Regions from separate parts of the Streptomyces sp. NPDC017520 genome, predicted to be linked through region 4. Evidence: riboswitches for the same ligand, from Rfam matches in the RefSeq annotation. Region 4 holds a riboswitch; each other region holds the start of a gene.
What was found. Region 4 has a riboswitch for cyclic di-AMP ahead of ACH4KB_RS26745 (transglycosylase family protein). Riboswitches for the same ligand answer to the same signal wherever they lie in the genome.
Positions count from the first base shown of each region.

Region 1: it holds a riboswitch for cyclic di-AMP, as region 4 does, so the genes downstream of both, ACH4KB_RS15930 (M23 family metallopeptidase) here and ACH4KB_RS26745 (transglycosylase family protein) in region 4, are expected to answer to the same signal.
Region 2: it holds a riboswitch for cyclic di-AMP, as region 4 does, so the genes downstream of both, ACH4KB_RS14870 (transglycosylase SLT domain-containing protein) here and ACH4KB_RS26745 (transglycosylase family protein) in region 4, are expected to answer to the same signal.
Region 3: it holds a riboswitch for cyclic di-AMP, as region 4 does, so the genes downstream of both, ACH4KB_RS12840 (M23 family metallopeptidase) here and ACH4KB_RS26745 (transglycosylase family protein) in region 4, are expected to answer to the same signal.

Region 1 is NZ_JBIRKB010000006.1:19,240-23,443, forward strand. It holds gene ACH4KB_RS15925 (aldo/keto reductase) at 1-346, opposite strand, end outside; gene ACH4KB_RS15930 (M23 family metallopeptidase) at 504-1,535, opposite strand; cyclic di-AMP (ydaO/yuaA leader) riboswitch at 1,547-1,699, opposite strand; gene ACH4KB_RS15935 (PP2C family protein-serine/threonine phosphatase) at 1,953-3,173, opposite strand; gene ACH4KB_RS15940 (MerR family transcriptional regulator) at 3,313-4,059, opposite strand; tRNA gene ACH4KB_RS15945 (tRNA-Met) at 4,155-4,204, opposite strand, start outside.
Region 2 is NZ_JBIRKB010000005.1:343,782-347,985, forward strand. It holds gene ACH4KB_RS14860 (SpoIIE family protein phosphatase) at 1-297, shown strand, start outside; gene ACH4KB_RS14865 (FAD-dependent oxidoreductase) at 320-1,711, opposite strand; cyclic di-AMP (ydaO/yuaA leader) riboswitch at 2,164-2,351, shown strand; gene ACH4KB_RS14870 (transglycosylase SLT domain-containing protein) at 2,357-3,199, shown strand; gene ACH4KB_RS14875 (GMC oxidoreductase) at 3,349-4,204, shown strand, end outside.
Region 3 is NZ_JBIRKB010000004.1:490,803-495,006, reverse strand. It holds gene ACH4KB_RS12845 (M16 family metallopeptidase) at 1-1,241, shown strand, start outside; cyclic di-AMP (ydaO/yuaA leader) riboswitch at 1,463-1,630, shown strand; gene ACH4KB_RS12840 (M23 family metallopeptidase) at 1,644-2,459, shown strand; gene ACH4KB_RS12835 (GntR family transcriptional regulator) at 2,637-3,344, shown strand; gene ACH4KB_RS12830 (HPr family phosphocarrier protein) at 3,503-3,784, opposite strand; gene ACH4KB_RS12825 (GNAT family N-acetyltransferase) at 4,026-4,204, shown strand, end outside.
Region 4 is NZ_JBIRKB010000012.1:103,056-107,259, reverse strand. It holds gene eno (phosphopyruvate hydratase) at 61-1,341, opposite strand; gene ACH4KB_RS26745 (transglycosylase family protein) at 1,666-2,376, opposite strand; cyclic di-AMP (ydaO/yuaA leader) riboswitch at 2,382-2,565, opposite strand; gene ACH4KB_RS26740 (transglycosylase family protein) at 2,855-3,946, opposite strand; partial or broken gene ACH4KB_RS26735 (cytochrome P450) at 4,122-4,204, opposite strand, start outside.

The DNA.
Region 1 (4,204 bases), on a different contig from region 4:
TGCCGAGGCGGCGCAGCGATGCCTCCGCCGCGCCCTTGATGGTGCCGGCGGACAGGCCCCGGTGGTCGGGGTGGGCGCCGGCCTTGGTGGCGACGACGATGTCGGCCCGGTTGGAGCGGGAGGCGAGCCACTTGCCGATGACGGTCTCCGACTCACCGCCCTCGTTGCCCTCGACCCAGGCGGAGTAGGCGTCGGCGGTGTCGATGAAGTTGCCGCCGGCCGCGACGTACGCGTCCAGGACCGCGAAGGACTGGTCCTCGTCCGCCGTCCAGCCGAAGACGTTGCCGCCGAGGGCGAGAGGGAAAACCTGGAGGTCGGAGCTGCCGAGAATGCGCGGAGAAGTCATGTGGAGGTTCAACGGGACGGGGCGGGGACGGTATTCCGCCGCCCGCCGGACCGTACCGTCCCCGGACAGACCGGCAGCCCTGACGTCGGGGGGTGTGCGTCAGGGCTGCCGGGGTTGCGGGGCGGCGACGAAGGACGTCAGCCGCGGGGCCTGGAGATCAGACGTTCAGGCCCTTGCTGTTGAGCCAGGCCATCGGGTCCATCGCGGAACCGCCCGCGGTGCGGACCTCCAGGTGGAGGTGGACGCCGGTGACGTTGCCGCTGTCGCCCATGCGGCCGATGGTCTGGCCGGTGGTCACCTTCTGGCCGACGGAGACCTCGATCGAGGACTGGTGGGCGTACCAGATCTCCGTGCCGTCCTCCAGCTGCAGGACCGTGCGGTAGCCGTACGAACCGGAGTAGCCGGCCGATGTGATCGTGCCGCTGTGCACGGCCTTGAGCGGTGCGCCGGCCGACCCGGCGAAGTCGAGACCGGTGTGCTGGCCCGAGGACCAGAGCGCGCCGGACTGACCGTAGGTCGAGGTGATCGTGTACGAGAAGGTGGGGAGGGAGAAGCTGGCGGCGAGCTTGGCGAGCCGCTCGGCCTCCTTCTTCTTCTTCGCCGCTTCCTCCGCCGCCTTCTTCTTCGCGGCGGCAGCGGCCTCGGCCTCGTCCTGCTGCTTCTTGGCCTCGGCGGCGGCGGTCTCGGCCGCTGCCTTCTCGGCGGCGGCCTTGGCCTCGGCGTCGGCGCTGGCCTGCTGCTGCTCGGCCTGCTGGAGGATCCGGGCGCGCAGCGCCTCGCCGGCGCCGGTGCCCTGCTCGGCCTCGGCGGTGGTGAGGCCGGCGGTGGTGAGCGGCGCGGACGCGGCGACCGGGGCGGGCTCCGCCTCCTCGGACATCAAAGACCCGACGCCGGGAAGGGACTTGGCGTCGGGGAGGTTGTCCACGATGGAATCGGGAAGAGAGATGGAGACCGGCGCCTTGTCCTGAGCGGTGGCCATACCGCCCGCGCCGACAGCCGCTATGACACCGACTCCGAGGACGGTGGAGCTACGGGCCAGACCACGCTGCTTGGCCACGCGGTGCTTGCCGCGCACGGGACGGATGGACTCCGCGGTGGGGTTCCATTCCTCCCAGGTGCGCTCCTCGCCACCGAGGGTGTCGGCACTGAAGGGTGACGGGGCCTCAGGGGCAGGCTTGTTGGACGCCACGTGGGCGCACTCCTTTCCTTCCTTCTCGCCTACCGGGTTAGCTGACGGGTTCGGAGCAGGAAGGTCTCCTACGGGCCCCTCCGTCTCTCACGAGACGCAGGCGTCCGATTCACCCCATGTAGGTGGTTCCCCGGTTCCCTTGCGGAATTCGGCGCTCGCGCGCGGCGCCGTCTCTGACGACGGCTGTGACGACCGCGCTGCGTTATCGAACGTTAATAGACGGACGGGCCCTATTCCAAGCTGTTCCTGTTGATCATTAACGAACACGGCAGGGATGTACGGGTGACAACCGGGCGCAATCGGGCGACTTGACCACGCCTCAGCCACACTGCTTTTTCTGACAGTGTGTCAAATGTTATGCGGAGCGGCGCCTTTTGATTACGCACCGTGTCACCGCCCGGCACCATCACTCCGGCGTCACCGCCCGGCGTCATCGCCCCGGCCCACGATCTTCACCGTCGTCCGGCGCACGGGCTGCCCCTCCGCCGGCCGGCCGACCGCGATGAGCGCCATGTCGTCCGTGGTCCGCCCACCGGTGTGCAGCCGTACGTCGTCCGTCAGCGCGGACAACAGCTCCTCCGGGCCCGGGAAGATCCGGCCGCGCAGCCGGGCCGCCGGATCGTAGAAGACCCCGTTCGGGTCCCGGGCCTCGGACAGGCCGTCCGTGAAGGCGAGGAGCGTCGCCCCCGCGGGCATCGCCCACTCGTCGGACCGGTCCGGCCACACCCCCAGGTCCATCCCCAGCGGCATGGCGGGCACCGAGGGTGCCAGCACCTCCAGGGCGCCGTCGGCGTGCAGCAGGATCGGCTCGGGGTGACCGCGGTTGACGAGGCGCAACGAGGCGGCACCGGGCGGGATCTCGGCCAGCACGGCGGTGATGAACCCCTCCATCGCGTCCAGCCCGTACCGCCGCGTCCCCTCCCGGGCCAGCGCCCGCTCCAGCCGCTGCGCGACACCCTCCAGCGAACGCTCCTGCTCGGCCGCCTCCCGGAACGCCCCGATGATCACCGCCACCGCCTCGACGGCGTCCAGCCCCTTGCCGCGTACGTCGCCGACGACCAGACGCACTCCGTACGGGGTGTCCGCGACGGCGAACAGGTCGCCGCCCACGAACTCGTCCGCCTGGGCCGCCTCGTACCGCGCGGCCACCTGGAGTCCGCCGATCCGCTCGGCCGGGGTCGGCAGCACGGCCCGCATGGCGGTCTCCGCGATGACCCGGGCCGAGGCCAGCTGCTCGTTGCCACGCCGTACGACGCCGTTGATGACGAGGGCCAGCACCGAGGCCGTGAGCACGGTGATCAGCTCGATGATCGGGACCACCTGGGTGGACGTCCCGTCGGAGAGCCTCATCGCGATGACGGAGAGGACCGCGGCGATGCCCGTACGGACGGTCCGGGACTTCGAGAAGAACGGCGCGGCGATCAGCGGGGCCGCGACGAACAGGGGGACAGCGGTGAAGTTGGGCGGAGTCAGCGAGTCGAGCACCAGCCCGCCGAGGATCAGCAGGGCCGGGAGCAGCCGGACGAACCGTCCGGTGCGCCGCCCGTCGGACGTCAGCTGGCCCTCCCGGGACCCGAACACCACCCGGCCCACGGCGTCGAAACTCCCCGCCGTGGCACTGCGCCGTTCGTCGGCCATCCCCACCTGTGCACTCCTGCCCGGTCCACCCACGGCTGCGGACGGTACCGCGCCCCGCCCAGGCTTCCCGGAGCCGCGCCGAGCGGCTACTCCGCATCGGCCGAATAGGGGGAGCGGGCGGAGGCCCGGCCTTCCGTGGTCAGTCGGAGAGCCGGTGTTCCGCGTATACCGTCAGTGCGTCCCGTACGAAGGCGGCGGTGCCGTCCCCGTAGCGATCGTAGTTCTTTCCGAAGCGGGGGTCGGCGACATACATCTCGCCGAGCCCGATCACATACGAACGACTGGGCGCCTTGGCCGAGGACAGCCAGGCGCAGTGCCGCCGCGCGAGGTCCTGCGCCTCGGCCCCGTCGGCGGCGAGCCCTCCCTCCCTGGCCCGTCCCCAGGCGCGCGCGATGGCCTCGTGCTCGTCCTGGAACGCCTTCTTCTGCTCGTCGCCGAGCGAACGCCACCAGCGGTCGCCCTCCTCGTACGCGTCCCGGCCCCAGCGCTCGGTGACCTCCTGCTCGTGGGCGGTGTGATCGAAGCCGTCGAACACTTCATCGGCCATGAGTTCCATCCCCTCCTGCGTCTTGTGGAGAGTGGTCCGCACCGAGGCGATCTGCCGCCCGATGCGCGCCTGCTCCTGTTCGAGCAGCCGCAGATGCGCCCGCAGCGCCACCGCCGTGTCCCGCTGCCCCGCGAGCACGTCCTTGATGGCGGACAGCGAGAGGCCCAGCTCCCGCAGCAGCAGGATGCGCTGCAGCCGGACGAGGGCGTCCTGGTCGTAGTAGCGGTAGCCGTTGCTCCCGATCCGGCTCGGCGTGAGGAGACCGACGTCTCCGTAATGCCGGAGCGTGCGGCTCGTGGTGCCGGCCCGACGGGCGATTTCCTGAATGGACCACTCCATGCCGGAAACGCTGCGTCAAGGTCAAGCCGCGCCATCACGACGCCGGGAAACGACTCGGGCCCGGCACGCTGTGCGTGCCGGGCCCGGGCCTTCAGTAGCGGGGACAGGATTTGAACCTGCGACCTCTGGGTTATGAGCCCAGCGA
Region 2 (4,204 bases), on a different contig from region 4:
CGCCCCGGGACCGACATCGACGAGGGGATCGAGCGGCTGCGCGCCACCGTCGAACGCATCGGCGCGGTCCCCCTGGCCGAGACGGCCGACCAGGTCATCGGAGAGGCCAGGGCGGCCGTCGACCGCCCCGACGACATCGCGCTGCTGCTCGCCGCCCGGTGGGCCGGGGCCCCGGAGGTCCGCCGGCCGCGGGAGGACCGGGCGCCCGGCCCCGACCTGTGGCGCACGTTCAGGAGGCCGGACCCGGGGCGCACGGCAGGCGCACCGGATCCGGCCTCCGGAGAGACGTCCTGCTGATCAGGCGCCGCCGAGGCGTTGATCAGACGTCGGCCGGCGGCTCCGCCGGCGCGAAGGCGCCGGAGGCCTCCAGCATCCCCTCGCGCTCCACGACCTTGATCCGCTCACGGCCCTGGGCCGCGCCCAGAGCCTGCTCGTGGGCGTCCAGCTTGTGCCAGCCCTCCCAGGTCGTGTAGCGCACGCCGCGGTCCGCCAGGAAGGCCTCGACGGCCTCCGGAGCGGGCGTGGCCGGCTCCGGCAGCCGGCCGGCCGCCCGGTCTTCCAGGACGCAGGCGACCGTCTCGTTCGCGTCGCCCTTGGTGTGTCCGATCAGACCGATCGGACCGCGCTTGATCCAGCCCGTGACGTAGACCGAGGCCATGTGCTCGTCGCCGGAGATGACGCGTCCCGCCTCGTGCGGCACGGTGCCGGAGGCCACGTCGAAGGGGAGCTTGGGCAGCTCCTCCGAGTAGTAGCCGACGGCCCGGTAGACGCTCTGCATGTCCCAGTCCGTGAACCGGCCGGTGCCCCGGACGTTGCCGGTGCCGTCCAGCTCGGTGCGCTCGGTGCGCAGCGCCACGACCTTGCCGTCCTCGCCGAGGATCTCGACCGGGGACTCGAAGAAGTGCAGGAACAGCTTGTGCGGGCGGTCGCCGACATCGCGGATCGCCCAGTTCTCCAGGGTCTGCGCGACCATGTTGGCCTGCTTGTTCTCCCGGCGGGTCGCGATGGAGCCCTCGTCGTACTCGATGTCCTCGGGGTTGACGATGACCTCGATGTTGGGGGAGTGGTCCAGCTCCCGCAGCTCCATCGGGCTGAACTTGGCCTGTGCGGGGCCACGCCGCCCGAAGACGTGCACCTCCAGCGCCTTGTTCTCCTTGAGGCCCTGGTACACGTTGTCCGGGATCTCGGTGGGCAGCAGCTCGTCCGCCGTCTTGGCCAGGACGCGGGCCACGTCCAGGGCCACGTTCCCGACGCCGAGCACGGCGACCTTCTCCGCGGCGAGCGGCCAGGTGCGCGGGACCTCGGGGTGCCCGTCGTACCAGGAGACGAACTCGGCCGCGCCGTAGGAGCCGTCCAGCTGGATGCCGGGGACGTCGAGCGCCCGGTCGGCCTCGGCGCCGGTGGAGAAGATCACCGCGTCGTAGAACGACCGCAGGTCGTCCAGGCCGATGTCGTGCGGGTAGCTGACGTTCCCGAAGAGCCGGATCTGGGGCTTGTCCAGCACCTGGTGCAGGGCCTTGACGATGCCCTTGATCCGCGGGTGGTCGGGGGCCACGCCATAGCGGATGAGGCCGAAGGGCGCGGGCATGCGCTCGAAGAGGTCGATGGAGACCCCCGGGTCCTGGCAGACCTCGGATTTGAGCAGCGCGTCCGCAGCGTAGATACCGGCGGGGCCGGCTCCGACAATGGCGACGCGGACGGGGCGTGTCATGGCGTGGTGATCCTTCGGGGCGGGCGAACGCGGGCAGGTACAGCGTACGTCGGAGGTAAGGGTTGGCTTACTAGTCTCCACCGCACACCGTAAGCGATCGCCCCGAGGGCTGTTCGACCGGCCCCGCCTAGAGTGTCCGATTGGCCCGTTTTTCTGTGCCGATATGGGCGATTCGCTTCTTTTGGGCATTCTGCTCAATAAAAGGCTTACTGGCGCTTCTGGGGTATTTGCTTGGGCTCGTTTTCGCCATCACCGCGAGGGAGTGGTGAGCGTCACGTCCGCGAGGGCGGACGCGGAAGTGGAAGCTTCGGTTCCCTTCTGTGCGAAGAAAGTTGACGACGTGACGGAGTGACCCGATCCGGCGATTCCGTCTTTCGATCTTGCGTGGAAAAGGGAATCCGGAATGCGGGGCTTGTTCTGTTCGGCGTTTCTCGCCTACGGTCACCGTCAATCCGGATGGAACGCCGAATCCTGCCGCCGTCCGGGAATCCGAAACCCACTCGAGTACGGCAGGAGCGGGGGACCCAGGTAAGTCGCCGATCCGTAACCGGAACGGCTTGGGGTGAAGCCGCACGAGCGTGCGGCCAGACATCTCCCGTCTGAACCCGACAGCTCACCCCGCAGGCGCCGGAGAGGAAATCCCCCATGCCCGCACAGGGTAAGCACCGTCGTTCCCGTTCCACCTCGCTGCGCCGCGGCCTTGCAGCCGTGACTACAGGTGGAGCCGTCCTCGCCCTCCCCGTGATAGGTGCCACCAGCGCCTTCGCGGCCCCCGTGCCCGCCACCGCGCCGCAGCAGGCCGTGGCGCCCGCCTCGATTCCCCAGGTGAATTCCGCCGTGCGGGCCGCGCCCGCCGAGCATTCCGTGGCGGCCGGTGAGACGCTTTCCAAGATCGCCCGCGAATATTCCGTGAGCGGCGGCTGGGAGAAGCTGTACGAAGGCAACCGGAAGATCATCGGAGAGAATCCCGATCTTATTCACCCGGGTATCAAGCTGACCCTCGGAACCAAGGCCGAGGCCCCTTCGGGTGGTAAGGCGGACAAGGCCGCCGAGGCTTCCCCGTCCGCCGTGCGTGGTGCCGAGGCGGACCGTGCCGACCGTTCGGAGCGTGTCAACGCCACTCCCGCGGCAAAGGCCGCTCCGGCCGCCGAGAAGGCCGTCACGTACACGAACGACCTCGACGGCTGGATCAAGGAGTCGCTGGCGGTCATGGCCGAGCAGGGCATCCCCGGCACCTACGAGGGCATCCACCGCAACATCATGCGCGAGTCCTCGGGCAACCCGGCCGCGATCAACAACTGGGACTCCAACGCGGTCAAGGGCACCCCGTCCAAGGGGCTGCTCCAGGTCATCGACCCGACCTTCCAGGCCTACCACGTGCCCGGCACCTCGACCGACAGCTACGACCCGGTCGCCAACATCACGGCCGCGTGCAACTACGCGGCGGACCGCTACGGCTCGATCGACAACGTCTTCGGCGCCTACTGATCCTCCGCGCCCGAGCCCGAGGGGCCCCGGACCTCATCTTGGTCCGGGGCCCCATGCGCGTACCGGGAAGTTACCCCCAAGTTTCTAGTGACTTGCCAGGCGATCGACAGTAGAACCTGTTGCACTCTGTCGAGAGTGAGGTATGTCACATGAGCGACACCACCATGCGGGATGGCGAGACCAAGGGTGTCTCGCGTCGAAGATTCATCGCTGGAACAGGTTCTCTCCTGGGGGCTGCGGCTATCGCCGGGCACTCCGCACCGGCGTGGGCGGGCGTCCGGACGGCAGCAGCGCCGATCGGCTCCGGGGCCCGGGTGCCGGTGCTGGTCGTCGGCACCGGATACGGCGGCTCCGTGGCGGCCCTCCGGCTCGCCCAGGCCGGCGTCGACGTCCATATGGTCGAGATGGGCATGGCCTGGGACACGCCGGGTGCGGACGGCAAGATCTTCGCCAACACCACCAGACCCGACGACCGCTCCTTCTGGCTGCGGACCAGGACCAAGCAGCCGCTGAGCAACTTCCTCGGCTTCCCCATCGACAAGGACGTCAACCGCTACACCGGCATCCTGGACGCCGAGGAGTTCGCCGGCATCACCGTCTACCAGGGCCGCGGTGTCGGCGGCGGGTCCCTGGTCAACGGCGGTATGGCCGTCACCCCGCGCCGGGAGAACTTCGGCGCGATCCTCCCCTCGGTGAACGCCGGGGAGATGTACCGCACCTACTACCCGCGCGCCAACAGCGGACTGGGCGTCACCACCATCGACCCCGCCTGGTTCGACAGCGTCGACTGCTACCAGTACGCCCGGGTCGGCCGGAAACACGCCCAGCGCTCCGGCTTCCCGTTCCTCTTCGTTCCCGCCGTCTACGACTGGGACTACATGAAGCAGGAGGCGGCCGGGACCGTCCCCAGGTCGGCCCTGGACGCCGAGATCCTCTACGGCAACAACTACGGCAAGAAATCGCTCCAGAAGACCTACATCGACCGGATCAGGGCCACCGGCCGGG
Region 3 (4,204 bases), on a different contig from region 4:
TGGAGATCTTCCTGGACGCGCCGCTGGAGGCCGAACCCGAGGGCCTGGACGGCGTGGCCACGATCATGTCGCGGGCGCTCTCGGAGGGCACCGACAAGCACAGCGCCGAGGAGTTCGCCGCCGAGCTGGAGCGCTGCGGCGCCACGCTCGACGCGCACGCCGACCACCCCGGCATCCGGGTCTCCCTGGAGGTCCCGGTCTCCCGGCTGACCAAGGCCCTCGGGCTGGTCGCCGAGGCGCTGCGGGCCCCGGCCTTCGACCGGAGCGAGATCGAGCGCCTCGTCGGCAACCGCCTCGACGAGATCCCGCACGAGCACGCCAACCCGTCCCGGCGTGCCGCCAAGCAGCTCTCCAAGGAGCTGTTCCCGGCCACCGCCCGGATGTCCCGCCCGCGCCTGGGCACGGAGGAGACGGTCCGGCGGATCGACGAGAGGGCCGTGCGCGCCTTCTTCGACGCCCACGTCCGGCCGTCCACCGCGACGGCCGTGATCGTCGGCGACCTGACCGGTATCGACCTGGACGCGCTACTGGCCCAGACCCTCGGCGACTGGTCGGGCAACGCCGGCCAGGCCCGCCCGGTGCCCCCCATCACCGCGGACGACACCGGCCGCGTCGTGATCGTGGACCGGCCCGGCGCGGTCCAGACCCAGCTGCTGATCGGCCGCATCGGCGCCGACCGGCACGAGCGCGTGTGGCCCGCCCAGGTGCTCGGCACCTACTGCCTGGGCGGCACCCTCACCTCCCGGCTGGACCGGGTGCTGCGCGAGGAGAAGGGTTACACCTACGGGGTGCGGGCCTTCGCCCAGGTGCTGCGCTCCAGCGGCCCCGACTCGGGCGGCGCGGCCATGCTCGCGATCAGCGGCTCGGTGGACACGGAGTCCACGGGACCGGCGCTGGACGACCTCTGGAAGGTCCTGCGGACGCTGGCCGCCGAGGGGCTGACCGACGCCGAGCGCGAGACGGCCGTACAGAACCTGGTGGGCGTCGCCCCGCTGAAGTTCGAGACCGCCGCATCCGTCGCGAGCACGCTGGCCGACCAGGTCGAGCAGCACCTCCCCGACGACTACCAGGCCCACCTCTACGCCCGGCTCGCCGAGACGGGCACCGTGGAGGCGACCGCCGCCGTGGTCAGCGCCTTCCCGGTCGACCGGCTGGTCACGGTCCTCGTGGGGGACGCCGCCCGGATCGAGGAGCCCGTGAAGGCCCTCGGCATCGGAGAGGTGTCCGTCGTCACCGGCTGACGCACGTGTGGCACACCGCCGCGAACAGGACCCCGACGAACGCATATTCGTCGGGGTCCTCCTTTTTGTTCGATTAGTCCATTTCATCCCCTTTGGGGGAGAGGTTGCCTGTCTGCCCTGTGGGATGTGCGACAAATCCCCTTGTCCGTTTGGTGATGGGAAGTCGCCCCGCCTAGCGTCGGCTCGGCTGTCCGCCACCCGTATGCCGCAGCCGCGGCGCCGGGCAGTCATCGCCGAGTCCCCGTCAGGCGCGAGCCTGGGGAGCCGGGGACCCACGCAGTCCCTGGGGTGAATCGGAGGCCCGTGCCGCGAAACCGGCGCGGGGATCCGTAGGAGACCTTCCTGCTCCGAACCCGTCAGCTAACCCGGTAGGCGAGAAGGAAGGAAAGGATCAGCCCCTCCATGGCGTTCACCCGTGCCACCGGGAAGCACCGTGCCCCGAGCCGCCTCACGCGCCGGAGCGCCCAGGCCGCCGGCATCGCGGCTCTGGCCACCACCGGTGTCCTCGGCTCGCTGGCCTCGCCGGCCCTCGCCGCGGACACCGAGGCCGCCCAGGTCGCCGACACCGGCCTCACCCAGACCGTCGCCCTCGACGCCACTCTCGCCGAGCAGATAGACGCCCAGGCCCACGCCCAGAAGCAGCAGGCCGACGCGATCGCGAAGGCGAAGGCCGAGGCCGCCGCGGAGGCCCGCGAGAAGGCCGCCAAGGCCAAGGCCAAGGCGGAGGCCGAGCGCAAGGCAGAGGCCCGCGCCAAGGAGGTCCGCGAGGAGAAGGCCCGTGCCGCCCGCGCCGCCGAGCGCGCCCGCCTGAACGCCTTCCACCTCCCCGTCGCCGGCTCCCACGTCACCACCGGCTACAACGCCGGCGGTTCGCTCTGGTCCTCCGGCAGCCACTCCGGCGTGGACTTCCAGGCCGCCTCCGGCAGCTCCGTCGTCGCCGTCGGCGCCGGCACGGTCGTCGAGGCCGGCTGGGGCGGCGCGTACGGCAACAACATCGTGCTCCGGATGACGGACGGCACGTACACCCAGTACGGCCACCTCTCCTCGATCGGCGTCTCCGTCGGCCAGAGCGTCTCCTCCGGCCAGCAGATCGGCCTCTCCGGCTCCACCGGCAACTCCACCGGCCCGCACCTGCACTTCGAGGCCCGGACCAGCCCCGACTACGGCTCCGACATGGACCCCGTCGGCTACCTGCGCTCCCACGGACTGAACGTCTGACCCGCCCCGCGCGACGTTGCCCGAAGGCCCCGGCACCCGCCGGGGCCCTCGGCGATTCGGGCCCGTGGATATCCACGAATTCCGGCCTGCCATCGGAAATTCCGGCAGATTGCAATAGAGTCACGGAACAGACGTCGGGCGGCCGCGTTTCGCGGGGATCAAGGCGGAGGTTCGGACATGCGCATTCCCGCGCATTCGGTATGCACGGCAATCCGTGACGACATCGTCTCCGGTGTCTACGAGCGGGGCAGCCGCCTCACCGAGGAGTTGCTGGCCCGCCGCTACGGGGTCTCCCGCGTCCCGGTCCGTGAGGCCCTGCGCACCCTGGAGTCCGAGGGCTTCGTCGTCACCCGCAGACATGCGGGCGCCTGTGTCGCCGAGCCCACCGTGCAGGAGGCGGCCGACCTCCTGGAAGTGCGGATGCTGCTGGAGCCCCTGGGGGCGGCCCGCGCCGCGCAGCGCCGCACGGAAGCCCACCTGAAGGTGCTCCGGGGCCTGGTCAGACTGGGCCAGGAGCGCGCCCGCCGGGGCGAGGGCGAGGATCTGCGCTCGCTGGCCGGCTGGTTCCACGAGACCCTCGCGCAGGCCTCCGGCAGCCCCGGGCTCATCGCCCTGCTCACCCAGCTCCGGCACAAGATCGCCTGGATGTACGCGGTCGAGCAGCCGGCCCGCCCGGTCGACTCCTGGGCCGAGCGCGGCGCGATCGTGGACGCCGTGGCGCGCGGCGACGCCGACCGGGCGAGGGCGCTGACCGCCCAGTACGCGGAACGCGCCGCGGGGGCCCACCGGCTGCGCCGCCCGCGACCGCCGGGGCGGCGCACCGCGCCCGTTCCCCGCGTGAGTACTTCGCAACATGACGTAAACATCGCGGGCGTCCGCAATTAACAGAAGAGCCGTAGACAGAGAGAAGTAATTGCGGGGCATTGTTTGTGCTGTCCGCAATTGTCGATGCGTAGCTCTTTTCCGAAAGCGAAAGAGCCGTGACCCCTCAGAGGGTCACGGCTCTCGCACCGGTCGAATCCGGCCGGGCCGGGTCGCGTGGGTCAGACGGTCTCGGGGAGTTCTTCCAAGCCCTCGGCGACCAGCTTCGCGAGCCGGTCCAGAGCGGCCTCGGCTTCGTCCGCGTCGGACGCGAGCACGATCTCCTCGCCGCCCTGTGCGCCCAGGCCGAGCACGGCGAGCATGGAGGCGGCGTTCACCGGGTTGCCGTCGGACTTGGCGATCGTCACGGGGACGCCGGAAGCCGTGGCGGCACGGACGAAGATGGAAGCGGGGCGGGCGTGCAGGCCCTCGGCCCAACCGACGTTTACGCGGCGCTCAGCCATGGTTCTGCCCTTCACATATCAACGGTTGTCTAGACCAGTCTCTCATGCAGTGCGTGGTGCTGTGCCCGGCCTCCTGTCCGGCGCTGTGCCCGGTCTCCTGCCGGTCCTGCCCGGTCTCCTGCCGGTCCTGTGCCCGGCCTCCTGTCCCGTCCTGTGCTCCGGCGGCCCCCGGTCCGGGCCCCCTCAGACTGCCCGGGCACCGATCCCTCCGCGACCGGGGTCCCCGCCGTAGGCTTTGCCCATGGAGCCCACGCCGGAGCAGAGTCCGCATCACGCGTACCCCGACCACTGGGAAGCGGACGTGGTGCTCCGCGACGGGGGCACCGCGCGCATCAGGCCGATCACCACGGACGACGCCGAGCGACTGGTCAGCTTCTACGAGCAGGTGTCCGACGAGTCGAAGTACTACCGGTTCTTCGC
Region 4 (4,204 bases):
CGCACACGGTACGGGACCGGGTGCGGGGACGGACGGAGGCTACCGTCTTGACGCTACGGGTCAGCCCTTGAAGCGCGGGAAGGCGGAACGGCCCGCGTACACCGCGGCGTCGTCGAGGATCTCCTCGATGCGCAGCAGCTGGTTGTACTTGGCGACGCGGTCCGAGCGGGCCGGGGCGCCGGTCTTGATCTGGCCGCAGTTCACGGCGACGGCGAGGTCGGCGATGGTGACGTCCTCGGTCTCGCCGGAGCGGTGCGACATCATGCACTTGAAGCCGTTGCGCTGGGCCAGCTCGACGGCGTCCAGGGTCTCGGTCAGCGAACCGATCTGGTTGACCTTCACGAGCAGGGCGTTGGCGGAGCCCTCCTCGATGCCGCGGGCCAGTCGCTCGGGGTTGGTGACGAAGAGGTCGTCGCCGACGATCTGCACCTTGGCGCCGATGCGGTCGGTGATGACCTTCCAGCCGGCCCAGTCGTCCTCGTACAGCGGGTCCTCGATGGAGACCAGCGGGTACGCGGAGACGAGCTCCTCGTAGTACTCGGTCATCTCGGCGGCCGAGCGGGACTTGCCCTCGAACTCGTAGACGCCGTCCTTGTAGAACTCGGACGCGGCGACGTCGAGCGCGAGCGCGATGTCGCGGCCCGGGACGTAACCGGCCTCCTTGATGGCCTCGACGATGAGGTCCAGGGCGGCGCGGTTGGACTCCAGGTTCGGGGCGAAGCCGCCCTCGTCGCCGAGTCCGGTGGACAGGCCCTTGGTCTTGAGGACCTTCTTCAGCGTGTGGTAGACCTCCGCACCCCAGCGCAGGCCCTCGGAGAAGGACTCCGCGCCGATCGGGGCGATCATGAACTCCTGGACGTCCACGTTGGAGTCGGCGTGCGAACCGCCGTTCAGGATGTTCATCATCGGAACGGGCAGCAGGTGCGCGTTCGGGCCGCCGAGGTAGCGGAAGAGCGGCAGGTCGGACGCCTCGGAGGCGGCGTGCGCGACGGCCAGCGAGACGCCGAGGATGGCGTTCGCACCGAGCGACGCCTTGTTCTCGGTGGCGTCGAGGTCGAACATCGCCTGGTCGATGAGGCGCTGCTCGGTGGCGTCGTACCCGACGAGCTCCGGGCCGATCTGCTCGATGACGGCGAGGACGGCCTTCTCGACGCCCTTGCCCATGTAGCGGTTGGGGTCACCGTCGCGAAGCTCGATGGCCTCGAACGCACCGGTGGAGGCACCGGACGGAACAGCAGCACGGCCCGTGCTGCCGTCGTCGAGGCCAACCTCGACCTCGACCGTGGGGTTGCCCCGGGAGTCGAGGATTTCCCTGGCTACGACGACGTCGATGGACGGCACGAGGCATCTCCTTCTGGGATCTGACACTGGTTGTGCAGGGTCACTGTGGCCTTGCGACACGAGCCTATCGGGCCCGGCCGCGTCGGCCAGCCGACCGCCCGCCTCCTGGGACGAAAAAGGGCCCAAGGACCTGCATCACGGGACAAAACTCTAGAAATCTACTGTGCGGTAACAACAAGAGGTGAACGCATGCGGGTCCATCGGAGCCCGCCGCTCACGAAGAACCCGGCCCGGCGCGCTGGGGGGAACGAGCGCGCCGGGCCGGGGAGCCGTGCGAGGAGAAGTGCCGCCGGACGCTTCTCCTCCGGGGAGGAGAGACGGCGGTTACTTCAGGTGGAGCTGCTGACCCGGGAAGATCAGGTCCGCGTCCTTGACGATGTCGTCGTTGAGCTTGAAGAGCTTGCTCCAGCCGCCCTTGACGCCCTCCGCCTCGGCGATGGTGCTCAGGGTGTCGCCGGCCTTGACCTTGTACTCGCCGTCGCCCTTCTGGACCTTCTCGCCGGTCGGGGTGGTGACGGTCTTCTTGCTCTCGGCCTTGGGGGCCTCGCGCTGCTCGGAGCGCGTGGTGGGCTGCTCGGCCTGACGCTCGGGCTGCGCCTGCTCGGGCTTGCTCTCGCCGGAGCCGGAGCCGGAGCCGGTGTTCACGCCCGGGTCCACACCGTCGTTGGTGAGACCGCCGGCGCCGGCGCAGGCCCAGGCGCCCGGGCCCTGCATGTCGAGGAGCTTCTCGGCGGTGGCGATCTGCTGGTCCTTGGAGGCCAGGTCGGCACGGGAGGCGTACTGCGTACCGCCGGCGGCGGCCCAGCTGGACTGCGAGAACTGCAGTCCGCCGTAGTAGCCGTTGCCGGTGTTGATGGACCAGTTGCCGCCGGACTCGCACTGGGCGACGGCGTCCCAGGTCTCGACGGAGGCGGCGGAGGCGTTGGTCGCACCCATCAGCGGGACGGCGATCGCGGCGCCGGTGACGCCCGCGAGGGTGGCGATACGGGTGGCCTTGGACGGGCGGCGGTGCTTGCCCTTGCTGTTCAGCAGCATGGAACGAATCTCCTCACCGACGCCTACGAGGTGAGCTGTCGGGTTCGGGCTGATGAGTTGCCCGGTCGCGCGGTGCTGCTCGCGACTTCACCCCTAGCCGGTCCCGTACGTTCTCGTCGGTTTCGACGAGGCGTCCGGACCCGGCGGCTTACCTGGGTCCCCCGCTCCTGCCTACGGCGCTTACGCGTCTGTTCCCTTCGACCGACGGCAGGATTCGGCGTGACGGTCGACGGGGCCCGCGGTGCGAGCGGCTCCGACCGTAAACACAGGCAACCCCGACATTCAAAGATGGACATAGAGGGCAATCAGCCCGAACTCGCCGTGGCCGGCGGGTCGTTTCCGCAGGTGAGGGGCGATTCGCCCGGACCAGCCGGACGAGACGCGCCAGTTGAAGCAAAGAGACCCATGTCTCACTTACGCAAAAGTGGACATAGGTCTCTTAACTGCCTCGATTTTCGGGGTGTTTTCCCGAATTCGATCAATTGGCGGCGGGCGCCCCTGCGGGTGTTCCTGCGCCCTCGGGAGCGGCCGGGTCCGGGCCCTTGGCCGCACCCTCGCCCGCGTCCTCACCCGCACCCCGGTCCGGGCCCAGGTCCAGGTTCTGGCCGGGCAGGATCAGGTCCGGGTCGGAGCCCAGGAGGTCCTTGTTCGTCTCGTACAGGCCGGTCCATCCGCCGGGGATCTCCTGGGCGTCGGCGATCGCCCAGAGGTTGTCCCCGGGCCGCACCGTGTACCCGCCGGCGGTCGCCGCGCCACCGTCCCGCGCGTCGCCTTCGCCGCGCGAGGCGTGCCGGCCGGACTCACGGGGACCGTCCTCCCGGCCCGCGTCGGCCTCCTCGGGCGCGGGGGCTCCCCGATGCTTGCCCCCCTTGCCGTCCTCGCCCGTCGAGGCGTCGGGGGCGGCGGAGGGGTCCGAGGTGTCGGGCGCGTCGGAGGCCGGCGGGGCGGAGGGCGTCACCGAGGGGTCGGGGGCCTCACTCCCCTTCTCCGCGCCACCACTACCGCCCTTGTCCGCCCCATCACTCTTCTCACCCTTGCCGGATTCACCGGACTCGCCGGACTCACCGGATTCGCCCGCTTCGTCGGTCGGGGTGGAGGCCGGGTCGGCCGAGGGGTCCGCCGACGGGTCGGCGGACGGATCCGCGGACGGGTCCGCGGACGGCGAGGTGCCCGGGTCGACGCCGGGCAGACCGCCGTCCACCGCGAGGCCGGAGATCACCGCACAGCTGGGCCACGCCTTCGGGCCCTGGTCGTCCAGGACCTTCTCGGCGACGGAGATCTGCTGCGAGCGGCTGGCGAGGTCGGCGCGGGGCGCGAACGCCGTGCCGCCGTACGCCGACCAGGTCTCCTGCGAGAACTGGAGCCCCCCGTAGTAGCCGTTGCCGAGATCGGCACTCCACATGCCGCCGCTCTCGCACTCGGCGACCCGGTCCCAGGTGGTGGCCTCGGCCGCGTGCGCGCCGCCGGCGCCGAGCAGCGGGATGGCGATGGCCGATCCCGTCACGCCCGCGGCGACGATGATGGCGGGTGCCTGACGAGGGCGGCGGTGTCTGCCGTTCGCGGAGCCCATGGGTATGCCTTCCGTGCGACTGACAAGCGAGTGGCCTGAGCGCCGCACAGCGGATTCCGTGGCTGCTTCGGCGCCCAAGTGGCGCGTGAGCAAGGTGCGCCCGACGCGTCGAACCGTGAACCTAGCGGGACTCGAACGTGTGTCACAAGTCGATGCAGCGCAGATCACGTGAAAGTCACGAAGTTGACGCTCTGTCACTTTTCACGGCCCGGACACCCGGTTCGAACTCGACCGGAAGGGTGCGCAGTCCTCGCATGA